Regions from separate parts of the Bradyrhizobium sp. B124 genome, predicted to be linked through region 4. Evidence: riboswitches for the same ligand, from Rfam matches in the RefSeq annotation. Region 4 holds a riboswitch; each other region holds the start of a gene.
The links. A riboswitch is a leader RNA that binds a small molecule or an ion and turns the genes downstream of it on or off. The one in region 4 is predicted to bind cobalamin.
Positions count from the first base shown of each region.

Region 1 (7,915 bases), 4.4 Mb from region 4:
AGATCATGGAGCCGGCGAAGAGCCGTGCCCGCTTGCGGCCCCTGCTTGCGCTCGCGCCCTATGTGGCGCGCTACAAGGGACGGGCGATCCTCGCGCTGATCTCGCTGACGATCGCGGCGATCACCACGCTGATCGTGCCGGTCGCGGTGCGGCGGATGATCGACCTCGGCTTCACGCCCGAAGGCATCGCGATGATCAACAGCTATTTCAGCGTGATGATCGCCGTCGTCGCGGTGCTCGCCTGTGCCAGCGCCTCGCGCTACTACCTCGTGATGACGATCGGTGAGCGCATCGTCGCCGATCTCCGGCGCGACGTGTTCGCGCATCTGATTTCGCTGTCGCCCGCGTTCTTCGATTCCGCACGGTCAGGTGAATTGGTGTCGCGGCTCACCGCCGACACCACGCAGATCAAATCCGCGGTCGGCGCCTCGGTGTCGATCGCGCTGCGCAATCTGATGCTGTTCTTCGGCGCCGCCGCGATGATGGTGATCACCAGCCCGCGGCTCTCGGGCTTCGTTCTGCTCGCGATTCCGATGATCGTGATTCCGCTGGTCGCGTTCGGCCGCTGGGTGCGGCGATTGTCGCGCAACGCCCAGGACACGCTGGCCGATGCCAGCGCCTATGCCTCCGAGCTGGTCAATGCGATCCGCACCGTGCAGGCCTATACCGGCGAACGGCTCGCCAGGGCGCGCTTTGCCCGCGAGGTCGAGCAGGCCTATGACGCCGCGCGCAGCTCGACCAAGGCGCGCGCGATGCTGACACTCATCGTCATCTTCATCGTGTTCGCCAGCGTCGTCGTGATCCTCTGGGTCGGGTCGCACGACGTGCTGATCGGCGCCATCAGCCCCGGCCGGCTCGGCCAATTCATTCTCTATACGGCCTTCGCAGCGAGCGGCCTCGGCCAGCTCAGCGAGGTCTGGGGCGAGGTCTCGGCCGCATCGGGCGCCGCCGAACGGCTGTTCGAGATTTTGCGCGTCAGGCCGCAGATCGCAGCTCCCGCGTCGCCGCGCGCACTGCCGCAGCCTGCGCGCGGTGATGTCGGCTTCGACAATGTCAGCTTCGCCTATCCGACCCGGCCCAACGCGCTCGCGGTCGACGGCGTGTCGCTGGAGGTGCGCTCCGGCGAGAAGGTCGCGATCGTCGGCCCGTCGGGCGCCGGCAAGAGCACGCTGTTCCACCTGCTGCTGCGCTTCTACGATCCGAAATCGGGCACCATCTCGCTCGATGGTGTGCCGATCCGGCAGGCCGATCCGGCCGACGTGCGCGCGCGGCTCGCGCTGGTGCCGCAGGATTCCGTGGTGTTCGCCGCGAGCGCTCGCGACAATATCCGGTTCGGCCGGCCCGATGCCACCGACGCCGAGGTCGAGCGCGCCGCTGATCTCGCCCATGCCACCGAATTCCTGCGCCGGCTGCCCGGCGGCTTCGACGCCCAGCTCGGCGAGCGCGGCGTGACGCTGTCCGGCGGCCAGCGCCAGCGCATCGCGATCGCGCGCGCGATCCTGCGCGATGCGCCGCTGCTGCTGCTCGACGAGGCGACCTCGGCGCTCGACGCCGAGAGCGAGACGCTGGTGCAGACCGCGCTGGAGGAATTGATGCGCCATCGCACCACGCTTGTCATCGCGCATCGCCTGGCCACCGTGCTGTCCTGCGACCGCATCCTGGTGATGGACCAGGGCAGGATCGTCGAGCAGGGCACTCACGCCGAGCTGGTTGCCGCGGGCGGCCTCTACGCGCGGCTGGCGCGGCTGCAATTCGAGGGGATTTGAGCGAATTGGGACTCTGTGCGCTCCGCCTATGCGATTCCTATGTGATCGGGCGCGCGCCCCCCTCGAAAACCTATTCCCGCGCAAGGATAGTCGCGCCGCGCCGGACCTCCCTCGACCGCCGTAGGAGCATCGGCGCGCGGGGTGTTCGACTGATGCGCGAGGACGCGACCGAACCGGAGAGCAAGCTGCTTCGTGCCTGGCAGCTTGCCGTCCTGCGCTTCGCGGTGACGCTCGACGACGATGATCGGATGCACGCGCTCGGCGTGGCCGGCGAGGTCGACCGGTTGGGTGGCGCGGCCGATGACGCCTTCCACTTCTTCCGCAGGACGACCGCGGAGCTGTGCGCGGCGATCTCCGGTCGGGGCGCGGATCAGGATGCCGTCATCCGGCGATTTCTGGCAGAGATCGACAACGTCAGACTCAAGCGCGCGGTCGAAGCGGCGATCGCCAAGGACCGCACGCCGCCGAAACTCGTGGCGAGCCGCATCAAGCCCGGCACCGATCTCTGGCGGGGCCTGCCATCGCGGCGTGCAACCGGAACGTAGGGAGGGGCTCTCTGCAATCGCCATCACGGCGCGGCGGATATTCCGCCAGAACATGTCGCCACGACCCCTTGCCGGGTTGCTGCGATGAGTGCGATGCGCTTCTCTGTGCTCGAAAAGAGACCGGTCGGTGTCGGACAATGCGGGGAGTGGCGAGATGGGTGGTTTGGTGATCAGCGGCGGCCGGGTGGTGGATCCGGCCAGCGGGATGGATGCGATCGGCGACGTCGCCGTCGTCGACGGCAAGATCGCCGCGGTTGGCACCGGCCTCGGCGGCGCCGAGCGCCAGATCGACGCCACCGGACTTGTGGTGGCGCCCGGCTTCATCGACCTGCACGCGCATGGCCAGACCATTCCGGCCGATCGCATGCAGGCGTTCGACGGGGTGACGACATCGCTCGACCTCGAGGCCGGCGTGTTGCCGGTGGCATCCTGGTACAAGCGTCAGGCCGAGAAGGGACGGGTGCTGAACTACGGCGCCGCGGCCAACTGGGCGTTCGCGCGGATCGGTGCCATGACCGGCTCGAATGCGGAAAGCTCGCTGGAATCATTCGGTGCCGCGATGCGCGATCGCCGCTGGATCGAGAACGTGGCGACCGAGGGTGAGGTCGGCGGCATCCTCGCGCGCCTTGCCAACGGACTGAATGAGGGTGGCATCGGCATCGGTATTCTCAACGCCTACGCGCCCGGCGCCGGCGTGCAGGAACTCACCGCGGTGTGCCAGCTCGCCGCGGATCATGCGGTGCCGACCTTCACCCACGTCGCCTACATGTCGCGCATCGATCCCGAGAGCGCGGCCGAGGCCTATATCCGCCTGATCGGCTATGCCGGCGCCACCGGCGCGCACATGCACATCTGTCACTTTAACTCGTCGAGCAAGACGGACATCGAGCGCTGTGTTGCGCTGATCGCCAAGGCGCAGGCGCAGGGCCTGCCGATCACGGTGGAGGCCTATCCCTACGGCACCGGCTCGACCGTGCTGGCGGCGACCTTCTTCAGCGATCCCAAATTCGAGGAGCGCAACGGCCTCGGCTATGATTCGGTGCAGCGCGTGACCGACGGTCACCGCTTCGGCAGCCGGGAGGAACTGCTGGCGGCGCAGGCCGCGGAACCCTCGACGCTGGTGCTATGGCATGTGCTCGATATCGAGAACAACGCGCATCATCGCGATCTGCTCGATATGGCAGTGCTGTATCCGGGCGGCGCGATCGCGTCCGACGCGATGCCGTGGACGCTGTCGGATGGCCGCCCCTACACCGGCGACGCCTGGCCGCTGCCTGACGATGCCACCTCGCATCCGCGTTCAGCCGGCTGCTTCACCCGCTTCATCCGCGAATGGGTGCGCGAGCGCAGGAAGGTGTCGCTGCTCGAGGGCATCCGCAAATGCGCGCTGATCCCGGCGGAAATCCTGTCCGCGAGCACGCCGGCGATGCGTGCCAAGGGCAGGCTACAGGCGGGCGCCGACGCTGACGTCGTGGTGTTCGACTTCGAGACGCTGAGCGATCGCGCGACCTTCTCCGCGATGAACCGCCCGGCGGAAGGCGTGCGGCATCTCGTGGTCAGCGGTCAGCCGCTGATCAATGATGGCGTGCTCGACGTCGCGGCACGGCCGGGCCGGCCGGTGCGCCGGCCGGTCACTGGGGGCTGAGATGCCGGTCCCGATCCTGCTGGTCGCGGGTTTTCTCGGGGCGGGCAAGACCACGGTCGTCAACCATCTGCTGGCGCATGCGCAAGGGCGGCGCATCGCGGCCGTGGTCAACGATTTCGGCGCGATCAATATCGACGCGGAGCTGATTGCCGGCGCCAGCGACGGCGTGGTCAGCCTGAGCAATGGCTGCATCTGCTGCACGCTGGAAGGCGATCTGCTGCGCACGCTCGCAACCTTGCTGCGGCGTGATCCGCGTCCCGAATTCATCGTGATCGAGACCAGCGGGATCGCCGATCCCGCCGACATCGTGCGCAACCTGATGGATCCGGTGATCTGGAAGGAGGCGCCGCTGGAGACCGTGCTGTGCGTGGTCGACGCGACGCAGCCGGTGGCGATGCTGAACGATGCGCTGCTGCGCTCGCAGCTGCGCGCGGCCGATGTGGTGGCGCTGAGCAAAGTCGATCTGGCCGATGCAGCCGCGTGCGCGGCGATCCGAGATGCCGTGCGGACAATGCGTCCGGCTGCGGTCATCGTTGCTGCCCTGCATGGCGAGGTGCCGGCCGAGCTGGTGTTTCCGGCCGATCTCGATCATGTGCCGACGCTGCGCGAGACCGCGCCGCGACGGCCGACGTCCGATCGGTTCGAGACGCTGAGCTGGACCTCGGAGCGGAAGGTAGCGTTGCCGCGCTTGCAGCAGGCGATCGGCAGACTGGCGCCGAAGCTGGCGCGGGCGAAGGGATTGTTCGAGACGGTGGAGCAGCCGGGACGGCTGACGGTATTTCAACTCGCCGGCGGACGCGCGACACTGGCTGCCGGCGGCGTGCCGGCGCCCGGCGTGCCACGCACGCGAATCGTGTTCATCGCCGAGATGGGCGCGCTGTCGCGGGCCGAGATCGATGAGGTGATGCAGGGATGTGTCGAAGCAGGGTGATGTGAGCTTACGTTTCCGTCACCCTGAGGAGCGCGAAGCGCGTCTCGAAGGGTCGACGGCCACCAGCCGGGCCGTGCATCCTTCGAGACGCGCGTTCCGCGCTCCTCAGGATGACGGGTTACCGCTCCGCGTCAGCAGTAGATGTGGCTGGGCTGTGTCATCGCCGCAGCATCATCCCGCAAAGCATGTGTGCGACAATCGCATCGAATTGACAGCCCATCCCGCACCACCTATCGTTTCGCTCGACGGTTCCCTTCGGGGATCAAAAGGGAATGCGGTGCGAGGGTAACCCCAATGCCGCAGCTGTCCCCGCAACTGTAAACGGCGAGCCTTTCGTCAATTTGCCACTGGGCCACTCCGCCCGGGAAGGCGTCGACAGGCGATGACCCGTGAGCCAGGAGACCTGCCGTCAGTCGTGGTCACACGCGAGCACATCGGGCGGGGGCGTCCTGGTGGGATCGGAGCACTGCCTCTGGGGCAATGCGCCAGTCCGCGTTCGCGGTGACGTGCCACGTTACCGCGAGTCTTTCCGTGTCTCCGTCAACTCCCTCCGCGCGCCGTTGGCGCCTCGGTCTCGTTTGCTCCCTGTCATCGCTGCTGCTGCCGGCTGAAGGTTCGGCACAAACATCTCCACCCACCACGCTCGATCCGATCGAGGTCGCACCCTCGACATCCGCAAAGCCCAAGCCTGCGGCGCGAAGCCGCAACTCGGCGACGTCGTCGCGGCCGCGCGCCAGACCTGCAACGGCGGCAACCGCTGGCGCACCCCGTGCTGCAGCGTCGGGCGCTTCGGGATCGGCATCACCGACGCTCAACGCCACCACACAGGGAGGCACCGGCAGTCGTCTCAACCTGACGCCGCTGCAGACGCCGGCCAGCGTCGAGATCATCACGTCGCAAACCATCGCCGAGCGCGGCCAGCACAATGTGCTTGATGCCGTCACGCAGAATGCGGCCGGGTTCATCGCAACGCCGGCGCCCGGCAATGGCGGCCTGTCGTTCAGCACCCGCGGCTTTGCCGGCAGCAATTCGGTGATGACGCTGTATGACGGCACACGCTTCTATATCGGCTCGGGCACCCTGACGTTCCCCTACGACACCTGGTCGACCCAGCGGGTCGAGGTGCTGCGCGGCCCGGCCTCGGTGCTGTACGGCGAAGGCGCGATCGGCGGCGTCATCAACGTCGTTCCGAAGAAGCCGCAGGGCACGCCCTATAATGAGGCCGAGGTCTCGCTCGACAGCAATATGACGCGGCGGCTCTCGGTGGACAGCACCGGTCCGATCAACCCCAATGTGTCGTACCGCATCAACGCCACCGGCAACATGTCGGACGGCTGGGTCGATCGCGACAAGACCTCGAATGCGGTGGTCTCCGCCGCCGTGCGGGTGCAGGCATCGGACAACCTCGCCTTCACGCTGTCAGAGGATTATGGCGACCGCAGCCCGTCGCGCTATTTCGGCACGCCGCTGATCAACGGCTCGATTCAGGACGCGCTGCGCTTCAAGAACTACAACGCATTGGACAGCGCAATCCGCTACCAGGACAGCTGGACCCAGCTCAAGACCGAGTGGGACGTCGCCGACGGCATCAAGATCAACAACACGCTGTATTACCTGACCAGCGAGCGGCACTGGCGCGATATCGAAAACTACATCTGGAACCCGAAGACCCAGCTGATCGACCGCTCCAGCTATATCGAGATCTTCCACGACCAGAAGCAGCTCGGCAACCGGATGGATACGACCTTCAACGGTCACATCTTCGGACTTGCGAACCAGTTCGTTGCCGGGTTCGACGTCAACCGGATCGACTTCGCCCACACCAGCAACTCGCCCTATGGCGGCGCGTCGTCGGTCAATCCTTACGTGTTCGATCCCGGATCGTTTTTCGCGACGACCACGGCGACGACGCCGGGCTTCAACGCGATCGTCAATCAATACGCGCTGTTTGCCGAAGATCGTCTGTCGCTGACCGATCAATTGTCGCTCATCACCGGCGTCCGGTACGATCGTCCCGAGGTCGATCGCACCGACTACAAGACGCCGGCGAACAGTTTTGAAACGACGCTGTCGGGCACCAGCTGGCGAACCGGGCTGGTTTACGAGCCGATCAAGAACCTCGCGTTCTATGGTCAGTACGCGGTCGGCGTCGATCCGGTCAGCAATTTGATCTCGCTGTCGACCTCGCAGAAAACCTTCCAGCTCGCGACCGGCAAGCAGACCGAGATCGGCGTCAAGCAGTCGTTCTGGGGCGGCCGCGGCGAGTGGACGCTGGCAGGGTACGAGATCGTCAAGACCGGCCTGACCATTCCCGATCCCAGCAATCCCACTGCCGGCCTGGCACTGCAGATCGGCCAACAATCATCACGCGGGGTCGAAGGATCGATCGGGCTCGCGCTGAACGATGGCTGGCGCGTCGACGCCAATCTTGCGCTGCTGCGTGCCCGATACGACAACAACAGCCAGGTGGTCGGCGGCAAGGTCGTCAGCTACAACGGCAATGTTCCGGTCAACGTTCCGCAGCAGGTCTCGAACGTCTGGCTGACCTGGGACTTCGCGCCGAACTGGTCGGTTTATGGCGGCGTGCAGATCGTCGGCGCGATGTACTCTGATCTCGCCAACACCCAGCTGCGGCCGGGCTACAATGTGGTCAATGGCGGCATCAGGTGGAAGCCCGATGATCGCACCACGGTTGCGTTCCGCGTCTACAATCTGTTCGACAAGGTCTACGCGGTGACCTCGAACGGGACGGGGCAGTGGCTGCTCGGCATGCCGCGCACCGCCGAATTGTCCGTCAACGTGAAGTTCTGACCATGCGCAACGCTCTGATCCGGCGAGCGCGGCGATGGCTTTATGTCGTCCATCGCTGGATCGGCATTGCGACGTGTCTCTTCTTCGCGATGTGGTTCATCTCTGGCCTCGTCATGATGTACGTGGCGTTTCCGCGCCTCACTGACGACGAGCGCCTCTCTGCGCTCCCTGGCATCGTTTGGGGCAAGGTACAGATCGCACCTGATCGTGCGATGGC
Region 1 is NZ_CP152413.1:4,657,266-4,665,180, reverse strand. Features, by position in the region: gene AAFG13_RS22290 (ABC transporter ATP-binding protein/permease) at 1-1,766, shown strand, start outside; gene AAFG13_RS22285 (hypothetical protein) at 1,919-2,311, shown strand; gene AAFG13_RS22280 (amidohydrolase family protein) at 2,466-3,956, shown strand; gene AAFG13_RS22275 (GTP-binding protein) at 3,958-4,887, shown strand; cobalamin riboswitch at 5,117-5,313, shown strand; gene AAFG13_RS22270 (TonB-dependent receptor) at 5,419-7,698, shown strand; gene AAFG13_RS22265 (PepSY domain-containing protein) at 7,701-7,915, shown strand, end outside.
Region 1: linked by a shared signal. The riboswitch ahead of AAFG13_RS22270 (TonB-dependent receptor) and the one ahead of AAFG13_RS42105 (DUF1636 domain-containing protein) in region 4 are both predicted to bind cobalamin.

Region 2 (7,915 bases), 4.0 Mb from region 4:
GGCATTGCGAGGCACGGATGACGCGGCGCGCGTTCATCGCGGCGCTCGGCCTTGCGGCGATTGCGCTGGCAACGCCGCCGGCCCGCGCCCAGCTCGCGTCGTTGCAGGACAAGCCGTTCGCCGAGCACAAGGTCGTGCTGCAGCTCTCCGACAACGATCCGAAGAAGCAGGGCCTCGTCATCAGCGTCGCGAGCAATCTAATGAAGCACTACGACCCCGACAAGGTCGCGGTCGAGATCGTCGCCTTCGGCCCGGGCATCGAGCTGCTCAGGCCCGACAATGCGAACCGCAAGCTGGTCGAGAGCCTGGTCGCGCAGGGCGCGCGGGTCGACATCTGCCTCAATACCGTCGACACGATCGAGCGCGACACCGGCGAGCGGCCGGACTACATCGCCGCCGCCACCCCCGTGCAGGTCGGCGTCGCGCAGATTTTGTTCCTCACCGAGAACGGATACACGCTGGTCCGTCCTTAACCCCGCCGTCCTTGCGAGCGAAGCGAAGCAATCCATGCTTTGCCGCAAGGACACAATGGATTGCTTCGTCGCTTCGCTCCCGTGCGCAAACGCTATTGCGTTTGTCGCAGACAATGACGGAGAGAGCGGCAGTCACATGAAAGCCCCTGCCATGCTTCGCCGTCTCGCCGCCGCCGCCGTGCTTTCGCTTGCCTTCACAGCGAGCGCACTGGCCGCCGACAAGCCGCACCGCATCACGATCCAGGTCGACCAGAACGACCCGCAAATCATGAATCTCGCGCTCAACAACGCGACCAACGTGATCGAATATTACCGCGCCAGGAAGGAGGACGTGGAGGTCGACATCGTCACCTACGGCCCCGGCGTGCACATGCTGCGCAGCGATACTTCGCCGGTGCAGGACCGCATCAGGCGGCTCAAGGATTTCGTGTTTCCGGGCAAGATCCAGTTCTCCGCCTGCAACAACACCAGGCAGGGCATGGAGAAGGCCGAGGGCCACGCAATCTCCGTCGTCCCCGACGCCACCATCGTACCGTCGGGCGTGGTCCATCTGATGGAGCTGCAGGAGCAGGGCTGGAGTTACGTCCGGCCTTGATTGTGCGCTCCATCCAGAACCGTCATCCTGCGAGGATGTGAGGCTATATCCTCGTCCACCGCCGTCATCGCCCGGCCTGTGCGCAATTGCGCACATGGACCGGGCGATCCAGTACGCCGCGGCCTCTCGGCTCATGCACCGGCGTCTCTGGGATACTGGATCACCCGCATGCGCGGGTGATGACACCGAGCAAGCTGAGCAATCACCCTGTCATCCTGAGCTGACGAAGCCGGATTGGTCCCCGGGGGATGGATTTGCTTTGAATCCACCCTATCTATGGAATAATATCCTCTTCACGACTCGCCCCGGAGAACAGGTAAGCCGTCATGATCTTTCGCCAGCTCTTTGACAGCGTGTCCGGCACTTACAGCTATCTGCTCGCGAGCCGCGCCGGCGGCGAGGCGCTGATTCTCGATCCCGTGCTGGAGAAGGCCGACCGCTACTGCAAGCTGCTGCAGGAACTCGACCTCCGACTGGTGAAAGCCGTCGATACGCACCTGCATGCCGATCACATCACGGGCCTCGGCGAGCTGCGCGACCGCACCCAGTGCATCACCATCATGGGCGAGCAGAGCAAGGCCGACGTGGTGTCGATGCGCGTCGCCGACGGCGACAGAGTGACGATCGAGGGGCTCTGCCTCGAGGCGCTGTACACGCCCGGCCACACCGACGATTCCTATAGCTATCTGATGGGCGACCGCGTCTTCACCGGCGACACGCTCCTGATCCGCGGCACCGGCCGCACCGACTTCCAGAACGGCAGCGCGCGGGCGCAGTATGATTCGATCTTCAACCGCCTGCTCAAGCTGCCGGAGGAAACCCTGGTATTCCCCGCGCATGACTACAAGGGCGACACCGTCTCCACGATCGGCGAGGAGAAGCGCTACAATCCGCGGCTGCAGGTGAAATCGATCGACGACTATGTCGAGCTGATGAACAACCTTCATCTCCCGAATCCAAAGATGATGGACGTCGCGGTGCCCGCCAACATGCATGTCGGCCTGCATCAGGACCAGTTGGCCAAGGAAGGCCTCTCCCTCAGCGCGCGAGACGCCATCGCGAGCCTCGGCCGGCCCGATATCCTGCTGGTCGATTTGCGCGAGAGCGGCGAGCGGGCCAAGCACGGCATGCTGCCCGGCGCCCTGCACGCGCCCTATCCCGGGATTTGCGCCACGTTGCAGCCCGGCGGCATGCTGCGCGAAGTCGCGGCCGCGACCGGCCGCCGCGTCGTGTTCTTCTGCGCCTTCGGTGAGCGCTCGGCGATGGCCGTAGCCGCCGCGAAGAAAGCAGGGCTGGCGAACACCGCCCATATCGAAGGCGGCATCGATGCGTGGAAGAAGGCCGGCGGGCCGGTGGTGATGGGGTAAGCCGTTAGCCGCGCACAATTTCTATCACCGTCACCCTGAGGTGCGAGCGAAGCGAGCCTCGAAGGGCGACGGTCCCGCTCCCTCCGCGAACATTTGGAGATATCCGGGCCGTGCATCCTTCGAGGCTCGCAAGGGCTCGCACCTCAGGATGACGGGACGTAGATCGCGGGGCACATCAACTACCGCGCCACGCGCTTGAGTTCTTCCGTCAGCCGATCCAACGCATCCGCCAGCATCACGCCGCCGCACACCGTGAGCCGCTCCGGCAGCACGATCCGCTTGTCGGCCGGATAGAAGCGCTCCAGCGCCGGATGCAGCAGGAAGGCGCGGCCCTCATCCTCGGCGCGATCGCCCGCCTCCGACACCAGGATGAAATCCGGCCGCAGCTTTACAATTACCTCCAGCGAGGCAAATCCACCTGCGCCGACGCCGAGTTCGCCGGCCGCGTTGGTGAGGCCGGTTGCCGTCAGCAGCGAGCTGATCAGGCTGCTGTCACCGGAGACAAAGCCGCGGCGCTCCACCGGCAGCACCCGATAGTGATGACCATCCGCCACCGCCCGGGCCCGCGCGATCGCCGCATCGAGGCGCGAGATCTCGGCCTCTGCGCGATCCGGATGCCGCACGACATCGCCCATCGCGCGGATCTGATCTTTTACCTCGTCCAGCGTGCGCGGCACCGTGAGTTCGACGAGGTGCAATCCGTTGGCCTTCAGGAGATCGCGCGTCGCGCGCTTGTCGAACAGGCTGACCACGACGCGGTCGGGCTTGAGCAGCAGTACGTCCTCGGCCTCGCCGGACAGAAGTGGATAGTTTCGCGCCTGCTCGGCGGCCCAGGATTGCCAGGCATCACGGGAAAAGCGGCTGAGGCCGAGGATCTGGTCCGGGTCGGCCAGCGACAGCACGAGCTGGTCGCTGCAGACATTCATCGAGACGATGCGCGGTCCGGCGGCGGACGCGGCAGCGCACAAGATCAGCCATGCCGCTGCGGCCATCGCTGCGAGACGCTGCATCCTCATCAGACATCCGCCCATGGCACGATGACGGCCTCGCGCTGAAATTCGGCGCGGTAGGCGCTGACGCGGAACACGCCGGCCAGCACGCTCTCGGACAGCGCTTCAGCGGGCGCGCCTTGCGCCGCCAGCCGCCCGTCCGACAGCACCAGCACGTGATCGGCAAAGCGCGCGGCAAGCCCGAGATCGTGCGTTACCACGATGACGAGCACGCCGGTGTCGGCGACATTGCGCAGCTTCTGCATCACATCGATCTGGTGGCGCGGATCGAGCGAGGCGGTCGGCTCGTCGGCGAGGATCACCGGCGCCTCCACGGCCAGCACCCGGGCCAGCGCGACGCGGCTGCGCTCGCCGCCGGAGAGCTCGGTGACGCGGCGATCGCCGAATTCGGTGACGTCGACCGCCTGCATCGCCCGCAGCACCGCCTCGATATCCCTCGGCGACAGCCGCGCCGGATCGGTCGCGCCATGCGGATAGCGACCGAGCGCCACGATATCGCGCGCCGGCAGCGGCCAGTGCACCGTGTGCCCCTGCGGCAAATAGGCGAAACGCTTCGCCCGCTCGCGCAGCGCAAGCGACGCCAGTGCGTCGCCGCCGATGCTGATGTCGCCGTCGGATGGAATCAGCCCGGCCAGCACGCGCAGCAGCGTGGTCTTGCCGGCGCCGTTCGGACCGACCAGCGCGACCAGATGGCCCGCTTCCAGCGACAGCGAGACATCGTGCAACACCTTGCGGCTGCCGAGAGAAGCGTTGAGAGCGGTGGCGGAGAGTAGCGTCATGCCACGCCTCCGCCGAGCGCGCGGCGTTCGCGCATGATCAGATAGAGGAAGAACGGCACGCCGATGATCGAGGTCAGCACGCCGACCTTGATATCCGACGTCGAGGGGATGATGCGCACCGCGATATCGGCGGCGAGCAGCAGCGCCGAGCCGGTGAGCGCGCTCGGCACCAACAGCCGCGTCGGATCGTGACCGATCAGGGGGCGCATCAGATGCGGCGCGACGAGGCCGATGAAGCCGATCGTGCCGGTGACGGCGACCGCGCCGCCGACACCGAGCGCCACGCCCGTGATCACAAGCAACCTTAGCCGCCCGACATCGACGCCGAGGCTCTGTGCTGCTTCCTCGCCGAGCGTCAGCGCACGGAACGCGTTCGCCTGGCTGAGCAGGACGGCGGCGCCCGCGATGATGAAGGGCAGCGCCAGCGCCACGTGCTGGAAGCTGCGGTCCTCCAGCGAACCGAGCAGCCAGAATGCGATCTCCAGCACCACGAACGGATTGCTCGAGAGATTCATCACCAGCGCCGTCGCAGCTCCCGCAAAGCTCGAGATCGCGAGTCCCGCGAGGATCAGAATCAGCAGCCCGGAATTGCGGCCGGCGATCGCAAGCAGCGCGAACACCGAGCCGAACGCGGCGATGATCGCCACCACCGGCAGTGCATAGGAACGCACATCGGCGAGGACCAGCGCGATCACCAGCACCGCGCCGAACGCCGCCGATTGCGGCGCGCCGAACAGCGACGGCGAGGCCAGCGGATTGCGCAGCAGGCCCTGCAGCGCTGCGCCCGATAACCCGAGAATACCGCCGATCGCGAACGCCAGAATGGTGCGCGGCAGCCGGATCTCGCGCACGATCACCTGCGCCACGTCGCTGCCGCCGCCGAACAGCGCCTCGATCACCGCAAGCGGCGACAGCCTCACCGGCCCGATGCCGAGCGAGAGCACTAGCAGCAGCACCACGAGCGCGAGCAGCGCCGCGGTGGCGCCCCACCGGCGCCGCGCCGCGACCTCGGCCGCCAAGGCAAAATCCTGCACGCTCATTGGATCCATGCTCTTACAGCGATCGCCGTGGCAGACAAGCGACACTCAACAAAAACCGTGGCCACCTGGCAGCCGCCCGACCTCCGCCGGATTGACTTTGCTGCCCAGCCGAACCCTAGATGAACATGACGGTTCTTTCATGAGATGAAAAGGGAATGCGGTGCGGGGAAACTTCCCCAACGCCGCGGCTGCCCCCGCAACTGTATGCGGTGAATCCTTCGTCACAGGCCACTGGGAATCTCGGTCCTGGGAAGGCGACGAAGGGTAACGACCCGCGAGCCAGGAGACCTGCCGTCAGCCGTGGTCACACGCGAAGATGCCGGTCGGGGAGTACAGGCATGAGCTTCACTTGAGGCTGCAAGCAGCTGAGCCTGCGAGCACGATGGTGAGACTGGTTCGCGGTGACGTGCCACTGACGTTACCGAGGTCTCACTTAGATGTTCTCCAACTCTTCCTCCCGGCGCCGCCGCGCGCTTCTGCTCGCGTCGACGATGATCGCGCCGACAATCGTTCTCTCGACCGCACGGGCGCAGCAGGTGCTCTCTCCCAATCAGCTGCCGGCCATCGAAATCACCAAGCCGGGCGACCAGAATTTTACGCGCGCCAAGCCGGCCGCTGACGAAGCGCCGGCGCCGCGCCGCCCGGCGCCGGGCACCGCGCAAGGCAACAATGTGGGCAGCGGAGCAGGATCGAACACGACAGGGACCGGACCGGCCACCGGAACGGGCGGCACCGGTGGCGGCGGCCGCCAGTTCGCCGGCATCGTCGGCTCTTCCTCGACGGTGATCACGGCCGACGACATCGCGCATTCGCCGGTGCAATCGCTGCCCGAGATTCTCGCGCAGGCGCCGGGCGTGCAGCTGCAATCGCTTTATGGCAGCCCGAACGGCGCCAAGACCGCGGTCGACCTGCGCGGCTTCGGCGCATTCGCCTCCGACAATACCCTGTTCCTGCTCAACGGCCGCCGCCTCAACGACGTCGACAAGGCCGGCTTCGATCTCACCACGATCCCGCTCGATTCGATCGAACGCATCGAGATCACGCGCGGCAACAGCGGCGCGGTTCTCTACGGCGACAACGCGGTAGGCGGCGTGGTCAACATCATCACCAAGACCGGCGCCGGCGGTCCGCCGGCCACGATCCGGGCCGAAGGCGGCTTCGGCTCGTTCAACACCCGCATGGCCGCGGTGTCCGCGGCACTCAATTCCGGACCGTGGTCGACCTCGTTCTACGGCAACGGCATCAAGTCCGACGGCTACCGCGTCAACAACGCGCTCGACCAGCGCAACGCCGTCGGCAACGTCAACTACACGACATCGGATCTCACCGCCTTCCTCACCGTCACCGGCAGCGACCAGAAGCTCGGCCTGCCCGGCGGACGGCTGGTCGATCCGTCGATCGGCGTCAACGAGCTGCTCACCGACCGCCGCGGCGCGGCGACGCCGTTCGACTACGCCAATCAGCAAACCGCCAGCGTCACTGCCGGCTTCACCAAGACGCTGATGAACGGCGTCGACCTCATCGTCGATGGCGGCTGGCGCCAGCGCGAGACGCAAAGCGGCTTCTTCGGCACCGTGCCGACGATCAGCTTCGCCTCGACCTACAATGATGCCGCGCTGCAGACCTGGTCGATCACGCCGCGACTCAGCGTCAAGAACGTCGTGCTGGGCATGCCGTCCACGATCCTGACCGGCATCGACTATTACGATTCGACGTTCCGCGAGGCACGCGGCGCCTATCAGGGCGTCGATCCCTACCACATCTACAATATCGAGCAGCAGACCGTGGCCGGGTACTGGCAGCACACGATCGGCCTGCTGCCGACGACCGACTTCTCCTACGGCGCGCGCGTCCAGAACACGAGCGTGTCGGCACGCGACCGCTACGATCCGAATGCACCGTTTGCGTTCGACACGCAGGCGGCGCCGCTCGACAGCAACGAGACCCAATACGCGCTGCATGTCGGCGCCGAGCATCGCTTCACCGAGACCTTCTCGGTGTTCGGCCGCGCCGCGCGCGCATTTCGCACGCCCGATGTCGACGAGCGCGTCGCATCGGGTCCGTCATTCGACCCGCTGACCTTCGCCCCGATCCCGCAGAACTTCCAACTCAAGACCCAGACGTCGCAGGACGTCGAGGGCGGCTTCCGCGTCAAGACCAACCTGTTTCAGGTGCAGAGCAGCGTCTATCTGATGGATCTCGAGAACGAGATCCATTTCAACCCGGTGTTGTTCTACAACGTCAACCTCGACCCCACCCGCCGCTACGGCTCGGAGACCAGCGCCTCGCTCAAGGTCAGCGACACCGTGACGTTGCGCGGCGGCATGGCGATCACCCGCGCCGTGTTCCGCGAAGGCATGTGGGCCGGCAACGACGTTCCGCTGGTGTCGCGCTTTACCGGCAATCTCGGCGTGACCTGGAACATCTGGCAGAACTATCTGGTGTTCGATGCCACGGTGCGGGCCTGGAGCTCGCGCATCATGGACAACGACCAGGCCAACACCCAGAACCGGATTCCTGGCAACGCCACCGCCGATATCAAGCTCAGCGGGCAGGTTGACCGCTTCTTCTGGTCGCTCAGCGTGAACAATCTGTTCAATGCGCTGTACTACGACTACGCCATCGCGAGCTCGTTCACGGCCGGCCGCTTC
Region 2 is NZ_CP152413.1:5,010,739-5,018,653, forward strand. Features, by position in the region: gene soxB (thiosulfohydrolase SoxB) at 1-21, shown strand, start outside; gene AAFG13_RS23980 (hypothetical protein) at 18-473, shown strand; gene AAFG13_RS23985 (DsrE family protein) at 610-1,068, shown strand; gene AAFG13_RS23990 (MBL fold metallo-hydrolase) at 1,395-2,435, shown strand; gene AAFG13_RS23995 (ABC transporter substrate-binding protein) at 2,615-3,445, opposite strand; gene AAFG13_RS24000 (ABC transporter ATP-binding protein) at 3,451-4,224, opposite strand; gene AAFG13_RS24005 (iron ABC transporter permease) at 4,221-5,264, opposite strand; cobalamin riboswitch at 5,377-5,575, shown strand; gene AAFG13_RS24010 (TonB-dependent receptor) at 5,756-7,915, shown strand, end outside.
Region 2: linked by a shared signal. The riboswitch ahead of AAFG13_RS24010 (TonB-dependent receptor) and the one ahead of AAFG13_RS42105 (DUF1636 domain-containing protein) in region 4 are both predicted to bind cobalamin.

Region 3 (7,915 bases), 890 kb from region 4:
AGAGCGAGTGCAGACCCCGACATGCTTCGCAGCGCGCTCTGAAGCTTCAGTCAACGCTGTTGGCTCGGGCATTAGCGGGGAGGCATAGACGCTGTCGGTCGCGGCGCGAATTTATCTTGGTGATGGCCGCGCGTTGCCAACATAAGTACGAAGAATAGGAGGAGGACTGCGAGCCCGCGCATATCAAAGCTTATCCCGAAGTTGTACGACAATTGTGAATTGGATCTGCAGCCGACGGACGAGCGAATTTCGCGGGGCTCAAGACGCCCTGGTGGGCATGCATGCGGTTGGGCGCCCGCGCGAAGGTGCCAGCGTCAGCTCAGCAGATCGACCCTGCCGGTGTCGAGCCGATACAGACCCCCGACTACCTTCAATCTGTTCTGTCCAACTGCCGCGTTCAGGATCGGACTCGCCGATTTGAGTTTATTGACGTTATCGATGACGTTTTGCCGGGTCGCATTGGCGAACGTATCACCGGGTTGCTGGCGAGATTCCTTTACCGCAGGCGCAAGCGCGGCGACGAGGGATGGAATACGCCCCGGCGGCGGCTTGTCGTCGTTGAGCGACTTGATCGCGGCGTCTATCGCGCCGCAATGATCGTGACCGAGTACCATGATCAACGGCGTGTTCAGAACGGCGACCGCATATTCCATACTGGCGACCGTGTCATCGTTGGCAAAATTGCCGGCGAGGCGGCAGACAAACAGATCACCAAGTCCGCTGTCGAAGGCAAGTTCGGGCGCTATGCGAGAGTCGGCGCAGCTCAGAACCGCCGCATATGGATTTTGCCCGTCGACCAAGACCTGGCGCTCGCCTTTGAAATCGCCGCCTCGCGATGCGCCCTGGACATAGCGGTCATTACCTTCCAATAGCCGCTTCAGCGCAGCATCAGGCGAAAGCAGGTTGTCCGGCTTGGGCTGCCCTTTTGCTTCCTTCGCGTCAACAATGTTGCCAAGCCGCATGCCAACCGCCGAAACAGCGAATAGCAACAGCGAGCGGCGCGAGGGTACGATCGTGATCGGATAAGACATCTTCGGGAAACGGTCTGGATGCATGTGTCACTCATCGCGCGGATTTACGCCACCCCTTGGCTTCGGCCTCTGCTTCGCTGCAGAGCCAGCGATCACCCAGCTTCTTCGTCATATCGATTTGTCCGTAACCGAGTTGCCCGGGCAAATGGTAAATGCGCTCGCTCTTGTGGCCCACGGTGCCCTTTATCAGGCAGTCGGGTGAGGGCGGGTCCGATAGCAAAGCAGATCCGAGCAGGAGTTCCTGAGCTTCGGTCGGTACCGAGCTCGCGCCAATAATGATCGTCCCCTTGTCGCGGTGACCCCAGTCCCAAGGCGCGATGAACGCCCCCGACCATATGCCTGCATAAGCGTTGCTCGCCACAACCTCATAGACAACGTAGGTATGGGTATATCGACCCGATGATAGTGCCCAGCCCGAGCTTACCATCCACGCGTTCACGTCCTCGCCTGCGATCAGGCAGCTCCCGAGTGACCCGCCGTACTCGTCTACCCCTTTGGTGTAACAATCCCACGTTCGTCCGTCGGAATGCTTGATAAGCTCATCGCGAGCAGATACGCCACAAGCCCATTTTTGGCCATGGGCGTCGAGGCAAATCTGATCGGTCTCTGGCGCGTCGATGCCCGAGAGCCGAATTTTGGTTTGCTTGATCTCGATCGTATTGCCGTCGAGGATGCGCGCAGGACCGCTGAGTTTCGCCGCGCAAACCGGAGATGCGATGATAGCGAGCAATGCGGACATCATCACGCGGTGTTTCATCCCGATAACCTTTCGCTCTTGGTCCATCCGCTCAGACACCCGTACAATCCGGCGCCGCCACATTCGGCTGCCTGATCTCACGATGTCCGTTATTTGGCCTGTGTTGCATCATCCGGCGTTTGCTTTCTGAAAGCTTGGTCGTGGATTCCACCCTACGTCCTGACGCAAGGTGAGGTTCAAGCGATTTCTTCCAGTTTGCGTGCTGCGGCATGCTTCCGGCCTCGACGGTCTCCCTCTCAGTGGGCGCCCAATAGATCGCGCTCGACCCGCGAGTTCGGCGAAGCTGAGCATGGGGAGAAAGCAAACCTCGGAAGAAGGGGCTCGCCGTCCTGGAGTATGCGCCGTCGTTATCATTTGCCCCGTTCCCGGGTGCCCTCTTAAGCGATCTCGTCGCTGCACTCGGTCCCGCGTGCCGCCTTCGGCCTCGCTTATGCTCACGCTCCTACGAGGACCAACAGTCGCGCAATGCGCTGCGCGCACGCCTGATCGGGACTTGGGTCCCAAGCATCTCTAGGCCAGGTTCCGTGAACAATGGTACGGCAAACTGGTCACGTCGCAGATGATTGGCTTCCTCTCACTGCAGGCGTATGGCGAGGGTCAAACCGGCTCTCATAGCTTGGCACGCGGCCGCCTGGTCACGGGGCGATTCCCTCGCGGACCGAGCCGAGAGCAGTGCTGCCTGAGGTTTCCCGCGACGGGCTGAAAGCTGCAAGGCAGGCTCGCGGTCTATTGCGGAGACGTAACCGGACACGTCAACTTTCAGAGCGCATGTGTTTTGTCGTTGCTCCGACGCGCTCGGCGTCAAGGAGCTGCAGCGCGACCTTGCTCTGTGCGACCATCTCCCGAGGCCTTTCGCGCTCTCTTCAATGCTTCCCATTCATTTGGCTCTATGCGATCGAACCAAGCGCCAGGAGGAAAGCCCGCGATACGCTTGGCAAAGAAGGATTGCGGCGCCCAATCTTGTCCCTCGCTCTTCTCGAAGGTGATGACCCCGTTATGGGTAAAGTAACGGGGCCCTGGGATATTGCAGTTCACCAAAAGAAAAACGCGCCACAGATCACCTTTCTCAGCCGGCTCGTCATTGGGCTTTGGCACGTAATCCACCCCAACGGGTTCAATGATATTGCAGCGTCCGTGTCGCAGAAGATTGCCGAGCTTGCCTTGCGCAGTCGTCACGAAGTTGTAGTTGGCCGGATCATGCAGAAATGGAAGATTTGCGTCCTTTTCGCCATCCGTGATTTCACTGGCGATCAACGATAGCGCCAAGGCGCGCCAGCCCAATTCAATGGGCTTTGCATACGTCGACGTAAGTCTGATCGTCCCATCGACTGCGATCTTCCAGGCAATAACGTACTGTTCGTCTGATTTATTGTTCTGGTGCCTGGTCCATGAAAGATAAACGTACTCAGTTCGGTCAATTCCTTCAGCGACTCCCCACGTTTGAGGAACGAACTTCGCCACCTTCGAGACCCTGGAGATAATGTGTTCTATCGTGTCACCGTCCTGTGCTCGCCACATTGACTTGACTCGTTCGACAAGGGCGTTGTCGTTGCCGCGAACATTGTTGCTCGTCGCAACCAGCCCGGCCAGGCAGATCAGTGATCGACCGAGATAGAACAAAAGCACGCGTCTTCCAGCTATTTTCTTCATAACCGCCGGCCCATCTGGTTTTCATCCACACGTCAATTCCAAAGCGGAGCAACGCGCTAAGCGCGATCGCAAGAAGTTGGCGGCGACGTGACGCGGGCGCCCGCCGGTGTCCCACGTGAGCAGGCGCTGTCCCCTCCATGCCACGCGCCGCCAACCTCGATGGCCAGCCAAAGCCTCAAGTTGCGATGCTGGACCTGCCCAGGTGGAGAAGCCTGGACAGGTGGACGGTCTGCATTCTTCGTGCCAGGTAAATAGGTGGCAGTTCGCACCATATTTGTGTCGTCCTTGTTCGCTTTCCGACTTGCGCACGTATTGATGTTTCCATTCAGGCTATCCGCCGCGACTTCCATGATTCATCCCTGTCACGCACTGGATCTTCGGCCGCGCAGGCGAACCCGTGAGGTTCCTGGCGACAGTTGGGGTTTGCGGCCATTGAACCGTTTGGGTCGGTGTCGTAGCGGCAACGTCGGCGTTCGATCCCCGCCATGCCTTCACTTGCGGCCAAGGCGTCCGCTGCGGCGGCTTGGCGCTCCTTCGCGGCCATGCGACGCTGCAGGAATTTCGAGGAATGGGGGCCAGTTGTGCTTGGCCCTCTACGGCCCACAACGCGCGAAGTCGCTTTTCAGCGCCGGGCATCTGGAATACACGCCAAGGAAGTCCACCCCTCGAGCAGGCGGACGAGAAGTGGCGTTCGCGCTGCGCACGCGCGAGGGCACGTTATCGGCCCGTCGTTCATCGACGGGTCGTCGCTGTTCATGATTGGAGGAGTGCGCTTCCACGCCGTGTCGATATTCGTAAAGCGGGTGGGGGCGTCGAGCCGTGCTAGCGTCGCTTTGAGCTGCTCAATAGTTTTGAGAGTATCTGTCTAACGGGTTGACTCATGAACGGCCTTATCATCCATCCGAACAGGCCAACCGTAAAGACGCCAACCGCAAAGACGCCGAGGGTACTCCAAACAGCCATTTTCATTGCGGGCCTCTCTGTTCCGGTTGAGGAGGTTCGATATGCTTGCTCAGGCAGTATCGCCAAAAAAGACCTGCGTGACGCCTACCAGAATTGGCTGGCATCGTAAGACAATATGCCCGCTGAGTATGCTGTTGGAGTTCCGCATATGTCTTGCGATTGCCAACACCGATCCTTGATTGTTGGTGGAGAAGCCGGACGCAGGATAGCGTTCTTGATGAACCGTAGCTGACTCACATGAAGACCGTCTGCTCGGCGCAATGGCCCTCATCGCGCGGGCCGCGTTTGTCTCTTGCTCGGATCTGACGCGCGGCTTCACGTCGACGCACCATCCGATATGGTCATTGGGATATTCATGATTGCAGACGGGGTCTAAATCGAGATCAATGGTGAAGGTGGACCATCATTCGCATAAGAGAGGCCACGGCATTAATTTGAGAGGTTGACGGAATAGTTCTCTTGCCGATAATCCAAGCCGTCGAGGTTCTCCGGGTCCCACTTGATCCGGAGCTAAGAGGGAAGCCGGTGCCAATGCCGGCGCTGCCCCCGCAACTGTGAGCGGAGAGCCGCTGTCCAACAGAGTCACTGAAGCCTGCGCGGCTTCGGGAAGGCCGGACAGCGGCGATGACCCGCGAGCCAGGAGACCTGCCCCGGCAATATATTCGTCCACGGGCGGGGTGCCCCGGTGGTACGCCAAGCAGCCGTCGCTCGCGCGACTTGCCTGCCTGCGTCCGCCCTGGCCTTTGCCCCCAATATGGGGTTAACGCTATGTCTCTTCTCTCGCTTCCGGTTGCTACGCTCGGAACGCCGCGCATCGGTCCAAGGCGCGAGCTAAAGCTCGCGCTCGAAAGCTACTGGGCCGGAAGAATCAGCGAACAGCAGTTGCTCGAGGACGCAGCCGGCCTGCGTGCTGCGAACTGGGCTCGCCAGACATCCCTCGGTGTCACTGTCATTCCGTCGAACGATTTCTCGCTGTATGACCAGGTGCTCGACACCAGTGTCATGGTTGGAGCTATCCCGGAAATTTACGCGCCGAAAGCCGAATCCGTTTCGCTCAAGACTTACTTCGCCATGGCACGCGGTTCACAATGCGACGGGCAGGATGCGAGTTGCGGTCACGGATCGCGCGCCTATGGCGCACCCGCGCAGGAGATGACCAAGTGGTTCGACACCAACTACCACTACATGGTCCCGGAATTGAACCGTGGGCAGACTTTCAGGCTGTCCTGTCGTAAGCCTATCGAAGAGTATGAGGAAGCCAAGGCGCTTGGCTTTCAGACCCGCCCTGTCCTGATCGGGCCGGTCACATTCCTAAAGCTCGGCAAGAGTGCGGATCCTGCCTTCCAGCCTCTGTCACTGCTGGATGACCTGATACCGGTCTATATCGAGGTTTTGCAGGAATTGGCTAAACGCGGGGCAAGCTGGGTTCAGTTCGACGAGCCCTGCCTCGTCCTCGATCTGGATGAGAGCTCGCGAAAATCCTTGCTCCATGCCTATGACCGGCTCGCAAAGGAGGGGCCGGCCATCAAGATCATGGTAGCGAGCTATTTCGGCGACCTCCGTGACAATCTGGACACCGCCTTGCGCCTGCCTATTGCCGGGCTGCACGTCGATCTGGTTCGCGCGCCACGGTTATTGGACGAGATCATTGCTGGCAGCCGGAATGATCTCGTCATGTCGCTCGGCGTCATAGACGGCCGCAATGTGTGGCGGTCGAACTTGTCGGCGCTCCGCCAGCGGCTGGATCCCGCAATTGCGAAGCTCGGCAAGGATCGCGTCCAGATCGCCCCATCCTGCTCACTGCTTCATGTGCCGGTCGATGTCGAACTCGAGACGGAGCTCGCTTCCGACGTTAAGAGCTGGCTTGCTTTCTCGGTTCAGAAGATGCGCGAGCTTGCGGCCTTGGCGCGGGCACTCGCAGGCGACCAGAATGTTGCGAAAGCTCTTGCGGAATCCGAGCGTGCCGCGTCCATCCGTCGCACTTCGCCGAAGATCCGTGATCCCGATGTCGCTGTCCGGCTCGGAGCGATCAACCAGACCATGCGCGGGCGCGCCAGCCCATTTGCCAGTCGTGCCGAGATCCAACGCAAGCGCTTCGGACTACCGGCTTTTCCTACCACGACGATCGGATCGTTTCCGCAGACCACTGCTGTCCGTAATGCTCGTGCCGCGCATGCGCGAGGCTTGATGAGCGACGAGCGATACGACAAGTTTCTCAAGGAAGAGACGGCGCGCGCCGTGCGTTGGCAGGAGGAAATCGGTCTCGACGTGCTCGTGCATGGCGAGTTCGAGCGCAATGACATGGTGCAGTACTTCGGCGAACAACTCGCCGGCTTCGCATTTACCAAGAACGGTTGGGTGCAATCCTATGGCTCGCGCTGTGTCCGGCCGCCGATCCTGTTTGGCGATGTCTCACGGCCGCAGCCGATTACCGTAGACTGGTGGCGCTACGCGCAATCACTAACCAAGAAACCGATGAAGGCGATGTTGACTGGACCGGTAACGATCTTGAACTGGTCGTTTGTTCGCGACGATATTCCCCGAAGCGAGGTCTGCCGTCAAATTGCGCTCGCGATCCGAGACGAAGTCGCCGATCTCGAGAATGCTGGTGCGACCATGATCCAGATCGACGAAGCTGCCCTGCGCGAAGGATTGCCATCACGTCGATCGGAATGGCCGGCTTATCTCGAATGGGCCGGCGATTGCTTCCGCATCTGCTCATCGGGCGTCGCCGATCAAACCCAGATCCATACCCATATGTGCTACTCGCAGTTCAACGATATCATCGATGCGATTGCGGCAATGGACGCGGATGTCATCTCGATCGAGACTTCGCGCTCGAAAATGGAACTGCTTGACGCGTTCAGGAGCTACAAATATCCAAATCAAATCGGGCCAGGCGTGTACGACATCCATTCTCCACGCGTTCCCGAGACGGGCGAGATGAAGGAGCTCATGGCGTTGGCTCGCATGCGGCTGCAGGATTCGCAACTCTGGATCAATCCGGACTGTGGCCTGAAGACGCGCAAATGGGAGGAGGTTCGCCCGGCGCTGGTCAATATGGTCGCTGCTGCCCGCGAATTGCGCGCTGCATCCAATCCAGTAGGCCGCTGATCCAGCCTGGTCTTTCGTCGAGAAAGTGGATCCGCTTGCGGGCCATTTGAGCTCTCGATAATCCCGAGGAATCTTGATGAGCACAAAAAAGCCCGGCCGCCATTAGCGGCCGGGCGGAAGTCTAGTCTGGGAGGGGCGATGCTGCTACGCATCGCGCCGAACTTCCACCGGCAGAGGGAGGGACAGCCGATGGCTCGATCACAGCGAGGACATTCGCCGAAAATCTGAGCCCAGTTAAAGCACAAGCTCAACGCAGCTCAATTATGCCGTGGTATGCGGCCGATATCGCCGAGGATTAGAAATCTACACCAAGGTTTGTCGCTGATCGGCACTTTCGCAACGCTTTGCCGGGTCAAGCAAGGCTGGGGCGGCTGCCGGGCGGGCGCGGCATGGACGGGCA
Region 3 is NZ_CP152413.1:8,145,251-8,153,165, forward strand. Features, by position in the region: gene AAFG13_RS38320 (carbonic anhydrase) at 315-1,055, opposite strand; gene AAFG13_RS38325 (thermonuclease family protein) at 1,063-1,788, opposite strand; gene AAFG13_RS38330 (nodulate formation efficiency C protein) at 2,590-3,414, opposite strand; cobalamin riboswitch at 4,866-5,069, shown strand; gene metE (5-methyltetrahydropteroyltriglutamate--homocysteine S-methyltransferase) at 5,170-7,515, shown strand.
Region 3: linked by a shared signal. The riboswitch ahead of metE (5-methyltetrahydropteroyltriglutamate--homocysteine S-methyltransferase) and the one ahead of AAFG13_RS42105 (DUF1636 domain-containing protein) in region 4 are both predicted to bind cobalamin.

Region 4 (7,915 bases):
CACCGGGTTCATGTCGGTGTGCGGCTCGACGCCGGCGGCAAGCGCCTGCAAGGCTTGCGCGCGGCCGATCTCGCCGCCGTCGACGGTCACGGCGGCGTTGTTGGACATGTTCTGCGGCTTGAACGGGAGCACGCGCAGGCCGCGCCGTCTTGCGGCACGCGCAAGGCCGGCGACGATGAGCGACTTGCCCACGTCCGAGCCGGCTCCCTGGATCATCAATGCGCGCGCCATGGTGATGTCTGTCAGAACTCGACGCCCGGCTGGGCCTTGATGCCGGACCGGAAGGGGTGCTTGACCAACGTCATCTCGGTGACGAGATCGGCGATCTCGATCAATTCGTCCTTAGCGTTGCGCCCGGTGAGCACGACATGCGTCATCGGCGGCTTCGACGTGGTCAGGAAATCGACGACATCGGCGATCGCCAGATAGTCATACCGAAGCGCGATGTTGATCTCGTCGAGCACGACCATCCGCAGGCTCGGATCCGCGATCAGCTGCTTGGCCTTTTCCCAGCCGGCTTGCGCTGCCGCGATGTCGCGGGCGCGATCCTGCGTCTCCCAGGTAAAACCTTCGCCCATCGCATGGAATTGACAGAGATCGCCGAAATGCCCGGTGAGCAGGCGGCGCTCGCCGGTATCCCAGGCGCCCTTGATGAATTGCACCACGGCGCAGGGAAAGCCGTGCGCCACGCAGCGCACGATCATGCCGAAGGCGGAGGAGGATTTTCCTTTGCCGGCGCCGGTATGAACGATGATCAAGCCCTTTTCACCGCTCTTGGTCGCCATGATCTTGTCGCGGGCGACCTTCTTTTTCGCCATTTTGGCCGCGTGGCGCGCATCCAATGAAGGGTCGGTGCCGACGTCGCGATCTTCAGCGTCGTTTCCATCAGAAATCATCACGTTCCTTCGGCTTGACAAGTGCGAGGCTAGGCCGAATGGTGACCCCGCGTTGGTTCCTGTCCTACGACAGGCGAAGAGGGAATGCGATAGGGCTCAGACCGCTGGGTTTGCCCAAAGCGCAGCCGCCCCCGCGACCGTGACCGGAGAGATGCCCAAGCCACTGATTCCCTGATGGAGTCGGGAAGGTGGGCATCAAGGGAGAAATCCTACTCCGCAAGCCGGGAGACCTGCCGACGCGATGTGTTTGAGACCGGCGGACGGGGTGTTCCGCGACGGGGAACGAGCCTGTTCACGTCAGGTTCGTGTGCCTCATCGCTTCCCGCAGTCAATCCAGGAAGGGCGATGAGCGTTACACTTCATGTCTGTATCACGTGCCGCGCCGGCCAGACGCTCGCCGAAGGCGAGCTCGCGCCCGGTGCGCGCCTGCATGCCGCGCTTGTTGAGGCCGGTGTGCCCGATGACGTCAATCTGGTTCCGGTCGAATGCCTGTCGGCCTGCAGCCAGGGCTGCTCGGTCGCGCTCAGCGCGCCGGGGCGGTGGTCCTATGTGTACGGCCGCCTGTCCGCTGATCATGCCAAGGATGTGATCGCCGGCGCCTCTGCCTATGCCGCGGCGCCTGACGGCATCGTGCCGTGGCGCAGCCGTCCCGAAATCTTCCGCAAGCAATCGCTTGCCCGCATCCCACCCATCGCCATCGTGCCGGAGGCCGCAGAATGATGACGCTCGCCAAGGTTCCGGTCACCGTCGTGACCGGCTTTCTCGGGTCCGGCAAGACGACGCTGATCCAGCATCTGATCCGGAATGCCAACGGCAAGAAGCTCGCGGTGCTGGTGAACGAATTCGGCAGCGAGGGCGTCGACGGCGACATCCTGAAGTCGTGTGCGGACGCCAATTGCCCGACCGAGAATATTGTCGAGCTCGCCAATGGTTGCATCTGCTGCACTGTCGCCGACGATTTCATCCCGGCGATGGAGCAGTTGCTCGCGCGCCCTGTGAGACCCGATCATATCGTGATCGAGACATCCGGCCTCGCGCTGCCGAAGCCGTTGCTGAAGGCGTTCGACTGGCCGGAGATCCGCTCGCGGATCACGGTCGACGGCGTGATCGCGCTGGCCGATGCGGAGGCCGTTGCCGCGGGTCGCTTTGCGCCTGACCCGGCCGCGGTGGATGCGCAGCGCGCGGCAGATGAGAATCTCGACCACGAGACGCCGCTGTCCGAAGTGTTCGAGGACCAGATCGCCTGCGCCGATATCGTATTGCTGACCAAGGCCGATCTCGCCGGAGCCGAGGGGATCAAAGCGGCCAAGGCGCTGATCTCGGCCGAGATGCCGCGCGAGGTGCCGATGTTGCCCATCGTCGACGGCGCGATCGACGCCCGCGTGATCCTGGGCCTCGAGGCGGCGGCAGAGGATGACCTCGCGTCGCGGCCGTCCCACCATGACGGTGAGGACGAGCACGAGCACAACGACTTCAATTCAGTGGTGATCGATCTTCCGGAGATCGCGGATGTCGATGCGCTCATCGCGTCGATCAAGGGGCTGGCGCGCGAGCAGAACGTGCTGCGCGCCAAGGGCTACATCGCGGTCGAAGGCAAGCCGATGCGGTTGCTGGTGCAATCGGTTGGCGAGCGGGTCAGGCATCAGTTCGACATGCCCTGGGGCGTGCGGCCGCGGCAGTCGAAGCTCGTCGTGATCGGCGAACACGGCGATATCGATGAAGCCGCGATCAGGGCGCGACTAGGTGTCTGATGCACGTCGTCTTCCGCGAGAGCCGCGGCCTTGAGGAGACCGCGACGCCAAGGGACCTCGGCCAGGATCCGGCCGATCTCGTGGTGTTGTCGTTTTCCGACAGCGATCTCGCCGCGTTCGCGGCCGGCTGGCGGCGGGGTCGCGCCGCGCTGCCGTCGCTGCGGCTCGCCAATCTCGCGGAGCTGCGCCATCCGCTGTCGGTCGATACCTATATCGAGCGGACGCTGTCGCAGGCGCGCGGCATCCTGGTGCGGCTGATTGGCGGCGAGCCCTATTGGTCATACGGGCTGGCCGCGGTGCATCGCCTGGCGAAGGAGCGTGGCATCGCCCTGGTGGTGCTGCCGGCGGATGGCCGCGACGATCTGCGGCTGGATGAATTTTCAACGCTGCCGGTCTCGACGCTGCGCCGCCTGAAGGTGCTGTGCGACAAGGGCGGCCCCGTTGCCGCGCAGGCCGTGATCGCGCAACTGGCGCTGGCGTCGGGCCTTTATGCCGGACCGGTTGTCGGTGAGATCGATTTTCCCGAGATCGGGGTCTACGATTCGCGGCGCGGCGCCGTCGCGGCGCTGCCGGCATCGGATGGCCGGCCGCTTGTGCTGGTGACTTTTTATCGCTCCTATCTGGCGGCGGGCGACACGGCGCCGGTCGATGCGCTGATCGAGGCCTTGCGCGAAAAGGGATTCGATGCCCACGGCGTGTTCGTCACCTCGTTGAAGGCGGCGGGCGTGGCCGACTGGCTGCGCGCTCAGTTCGCGCAATGCTCGCCGGCCGCCATCGTCAATGTAACCGCGTTCTCTGCGGCGGGTGACGACGGCACAACGCCGTTCGATGCCGCATCGTGCCCGGTGTTCCAGGTCGCTCTGTCGACGGCGCGGCGGGAGGATTGGGCCTTGTCGCTGCGCGGTCTGTCGCCCGGCGATCTCGCGATGCATGTGGTGCTGCCGGAGGTCGACGGTCGCCTGTTCACGGGCGTTGTGAGCTTCAAATCGCCCGGTGAGCGCGATCCCGATCTGCAATTCGCGCATCTTGCGCATCGGCCGGATGCCGAGCGCGTCGCCGCGGTCGCCGCGCGTGTGGCAGCCTGGCATCGGCTTGCTAGCAAGCCCGCCGGTGACAAGCAGCTTGCGCTCGTGCTCTCGAATTATCCGGGGCGCCCGCATCAGATCGCGCACGCCGTCGGCCTCGATGCACTTGCCTCGGTGGAGGCGTTGCTGGCCGATCTTGCGACTGCGGGCTTTGATCTCGAGCCGGTGGAGTCGCTGGGGGGCGTACTGCTGCACCGGAAGCTGACATGGGACGTGGCCGAATATCGCGCGGCGATCTTGAACTTTCCGCAGCAGCTCCAGGATGATCTTGCGCGCGTATGGGGCGAGCCGGAGGATGACACCGACTGCCGTGACGGCGCATTTCATTTCTCGGCGATCCAGAGCGGTAAGTCGATCATCGCGGTTCAGCCGGAACGTGGTGATCTCGGTCAGCGCGATGCCGACTATCACGATCTCTCGCGCACGCCGCGCCATGCCTATGTCGCGTTCTATCTGTGGCTCAGGCAGCAGGACATCGATGTCGTCGTTCACATGGGCGCGCATGGAACGCTGGAGTGGCTGCCCGGCAAGTCGGTTGCGCTGTCATCCGCATGCTGGCCGGAAGCGCTGATCGGCGATCTGCCCGTTGTCTATCCCTTCATCGTCAATGACCCCGGCGAGGCGGCGCAGGCCAAGCGCCGGATCGGTGCCATGACGATCGGCCATCTGCCGCCACCGCTGGCGCAGGCGGCGGTGCCGGAGGGCTTGCGCAGGCTCGAGCGGTTGCTCGATGAATATTCGACTGCGGACGGCCTCGATCCGGCGCGGCGGCAGCGCCTGATCGCTGCGATCCGCGAAGAAGCGCGCACCGCCGGGCTGGAGGACGATCTCGGTCTCGCGGCGTCGGTCTCGGCGGCCGAAGCCATTCCGCAGATCGATCGTTTCGTCTGCGATCTCAAGGAAAGCCAGTTCGGCGACGGCCTGCATGTGTTCGGGCAGGGTGCCTGCGGCGAGGCGGAGAGGGCAGCGTTGCGCGATGCGCTCGCGGGCCGGCGTGTTGCGCCGGGACCGTCGGGCTCACCCTATCGCGGGCGAAGCGACGTGCTGCCGACCGGACGCAATCTGTTTGCAGTCGATCCGCGCGCGGTGCCGACGCCGTCGGCGCATGCGCAGGGCGTGAAGCTCGCCGAAGAGCTGCTGCGCCGTCACTTGCAGGATCACGGCGACTGGCCGAAAGGGCTGGTCGTCGATCTCTGGGGATCGTCGACGATGCGCACCGCCGGCGAGGACTTTGCGATGGCGCTGCATCTCGCCGGCATCGCGCCGCGCTGGGATCATGGATCGTGCCGGGTGTCGGGCTACGTCATCATCGCACCGGCAGAGCTTGGCCGTCCGCGGATCGACGTGACGCTGCGCGTGTCGGGGCTGTTCCGCGACGTCTTCTCGGGGCTTGCGCAGTTGTTCGAAGCTGCGACCGAGGCGTTGTCCGAACGCAGCGAGGAGAGCGACGAGAATCCTTACCGGCAGCGCGTCTCGCGCGTGTTCGGGCCTCGTCCCGGACACTATGGCGCCGGCATCGCGTCTGTCCCGGACGTCTTCACGGAGGAGGCGTGCGACGCGGCCGGCGAAGCCTGGCTGTCGGCATCGTCCTGGGCCATCGCATCCGATGGCGAGATACGGCTCGACCGCGCCGGCATCGAGGCACGGCTCGCCTCTGCCGACAGCTTCGTCCACACCCAGGACTTGCCGGAGACCGATTTGCTGCTGGCGGCGGACTATGCCGCGCATGAGGCAGGCATCGCCGCAGCGGCGCGGCGGCTTGGTACAAAAGCCCCGTCGCTCTATCACCTTGATGCGACCCGGCCGGATCAGCCGCATGCGCGGTCGTTGACCGAGGAAATCTCGCTTGTGGTGCGGGCGCGCGCCGCCAATCCCGCGTGGATCGCGGGCATGATGCGCCATGGCTTCCGTGGTGCTGCCGAAATTGCGGCGACGCTGGAGCACATGGCGGCGTTCGCGCACCTCGCCGGCGTAGTGCCGCCGCATCTGTTCGATCTCTATTACGAGGCGACGCTCGGCAATGACGACGTCCGCGCCTTCATGGCGCGCGAGAATCTGGCTGCGCTTTCTGCGATCGAAACCTGCTTCACCCGGCTGCACGACGCGTCGCTCTGGCAGACGCGGCGCAATTCGATCGCGGCGGCGCTGCAGGAGGCCTCATGAGCGCCGTCGCGATCAAGGGGTGGTGTCCCGGCGCGCTGCGGCCGATGCTATCAGGCGATGGCCTCGTGGTGCGCATCCGCCCGCGCGGCGGGCGGCTGGACGCGTCGCAGGCGACGGGAATTGCTGAGCTCGCTGCGCGATACGGCAACGGCCTGATCGATCTGACCAGCCGCGCCAATCTCCAGATCCGCGGCGTCGGCGATGAGGGTTATCCGGCGTTGATCGACGGACTCGCCGAGCTCGGGTTGCTGGACGCGGATTCAGATACCGAGGCGCAGCGCAACGTTCTGGTGACGCCGTTCTGGGCTGCCGATGATGACACGCCTTCGCTCGCGGCCGAGCTTGAGCGGGCGCTCGCCAGCGCGCAGCTCGATCTTCCGACCAAGTTCGGTTTCGCGATCGATGATGGCAGCGAGCGGGTGCTGGGCGGCGCGTCGGCGGATATCAGGATCGAGCGCGATCGCAATGGCGGACCGCTGGTGCGTGCCGATGGCGCACGGTACGGTCGCTCTGTCTCGCGCAGAGAGGCGGTGGATATCGCGCTCGCGATGGCCGAATGGTTTGTCACCTCCGGCGGAGCCAGAGCTGAGAAACGACGGATGGCGTCTCATCTGGCCGGCGGCGCGAGCCTTCCCGAATTGCTTCGCGGCGACGCCGAGCCAGTGACTCGATCGGCAGCCGCTGTGCCCGGCCTCTATTCGACTGGCGCGATGGTCGGCTTGGCCTTCGGGCAATTGCCGCACCAGATGCTCAGCCATCTCGCCGGATCCGCACAGGCTCTTCGCATGACGCCGTGGCGGATGGTGCTGGCGGAGGGGATGCATGGGATGCCCCGTGGCGCGGATCTCGTCACTGATCCCAATGATCCGGCGCTCCGCGTGATCGCTTGCAGCGGCGCGCCGCGCTGTCGTGAGGCGCATGCCGACACGCGTGCATTGGCATCGGCGCTGGCATCGTTTGTCCCGGCGGATGCCCGGCTTCACGTGTCCGGCTGCGCCAAGGGCTGTGCCCATTCCGGTTCGGCTGATGTCACCCTGGTTGCGTCACGCGAGGGCTTTGACCTCATCCGCGACGGCACCACGCGGGATGCGCCGGTCATGCGAGGTCTGACCCGTTCGGACCTCCTCGCAAATCCCTCCGCGCTGATGGGAGGCCATTGATGCCGCACATCTATGAGACCGATGGCGCGGCGATCTATCGGCAGTCATTTGCGACGATCCGGTCGGAGGCCGACCTTGCCCGTTTCACGCCCGACGAGGAGCCGGTGGTCGTGCGCATGATCCATGCCGCGGGGATGGTAGGCCTGGAAGCGCATGTCCGCTTCACGCCCGGCATGGCTGCGCGCGCACGGATAGCCCTGCAGGAGGGCGCGCCGATTCTCTGCGATGCGCGGATGGTGTCGGAGGGTATCACGCGCGCACGGCTGCCGGCCGGCAACGCCGTGATCTGCACGCTCGGCGATCCCAAGGTTCCCGAACTCGCACAGTCGATGCGCAATACGCGCTCGGCGGCGGCGCTCGAGCTGTGGCGGCCGCATCTGGCCGGTGCGATCGTCGCGATCGGCAACGCGCCGACGGCGCTGTTCCATCTGCTCAACATGCTGGAGGATGCCGAGTGTCCGCGGCCGGCGGCGATCATCGGCTGTCCGGTCGGCTTCGTCGGTGCGGCCGAGTCGAAGGCGGCATTGATGGCCAAGCCGCCGGTGCCGGCGCTGACGGTCGAGGGGCGTCTCGGTGGCTCGGCGATCACGGTCGCCGCCGTCAATGCGCTGGCGAGCCGGAGCGAATAGCGATGGGACGCATCATTTGTTGCGGGCTCGGCCCTGGCGATCCGGATTTGATGAGCGTGCGTGCCGACCGCATGGTGCGAGCGGCGAAGCATGTCGCCTATTTTCGCAAGAAGGGGCAACTCGGGCAGGCGCGGCGCATTGTGGAGGGTTTGCTCGCTGCCGGCGTCAGCGAATATCCGATGGAATATCCGGTCACCACGGAGATCGCTTTCGACAGTCCGGACTATGCGC
Region 4 is NZ_CP152413.1:9,036,442-9,044,356, forward strand. Features, by position in the region: gene AAFG13_RS42095 (cobyric acid synthase) at 1-231, opposite strand, end outside; gene cobO (cob(I)yrinic acid a,c-diamide adenosyltransferase) at 243-896, opposite strand; cobalamin riboswitch at 933-1,149, shown strand; gene AAFG13_RS42105 (DUF1636 domain-containing protein) at 1,242-1,616, shown strand; gene cobW (cobalamin biosynthesis protein CobW) at 1,613-2,647, shown strand; gene cobN (cobaltochelatase subunit CobN) at 2,647-5,895, shown strand; gene cobG (precorrin-3B synthase) at 5,892-7,055, shown strand; gene AAFG13_RS42125 (precorrin-8X methylmutase) at 7,055-7,684, shown strand; gene AAFG13_RS42130 (precorrin-2 C(20)-methyltransferase) at 7,687-7,915, shown strand, end outside.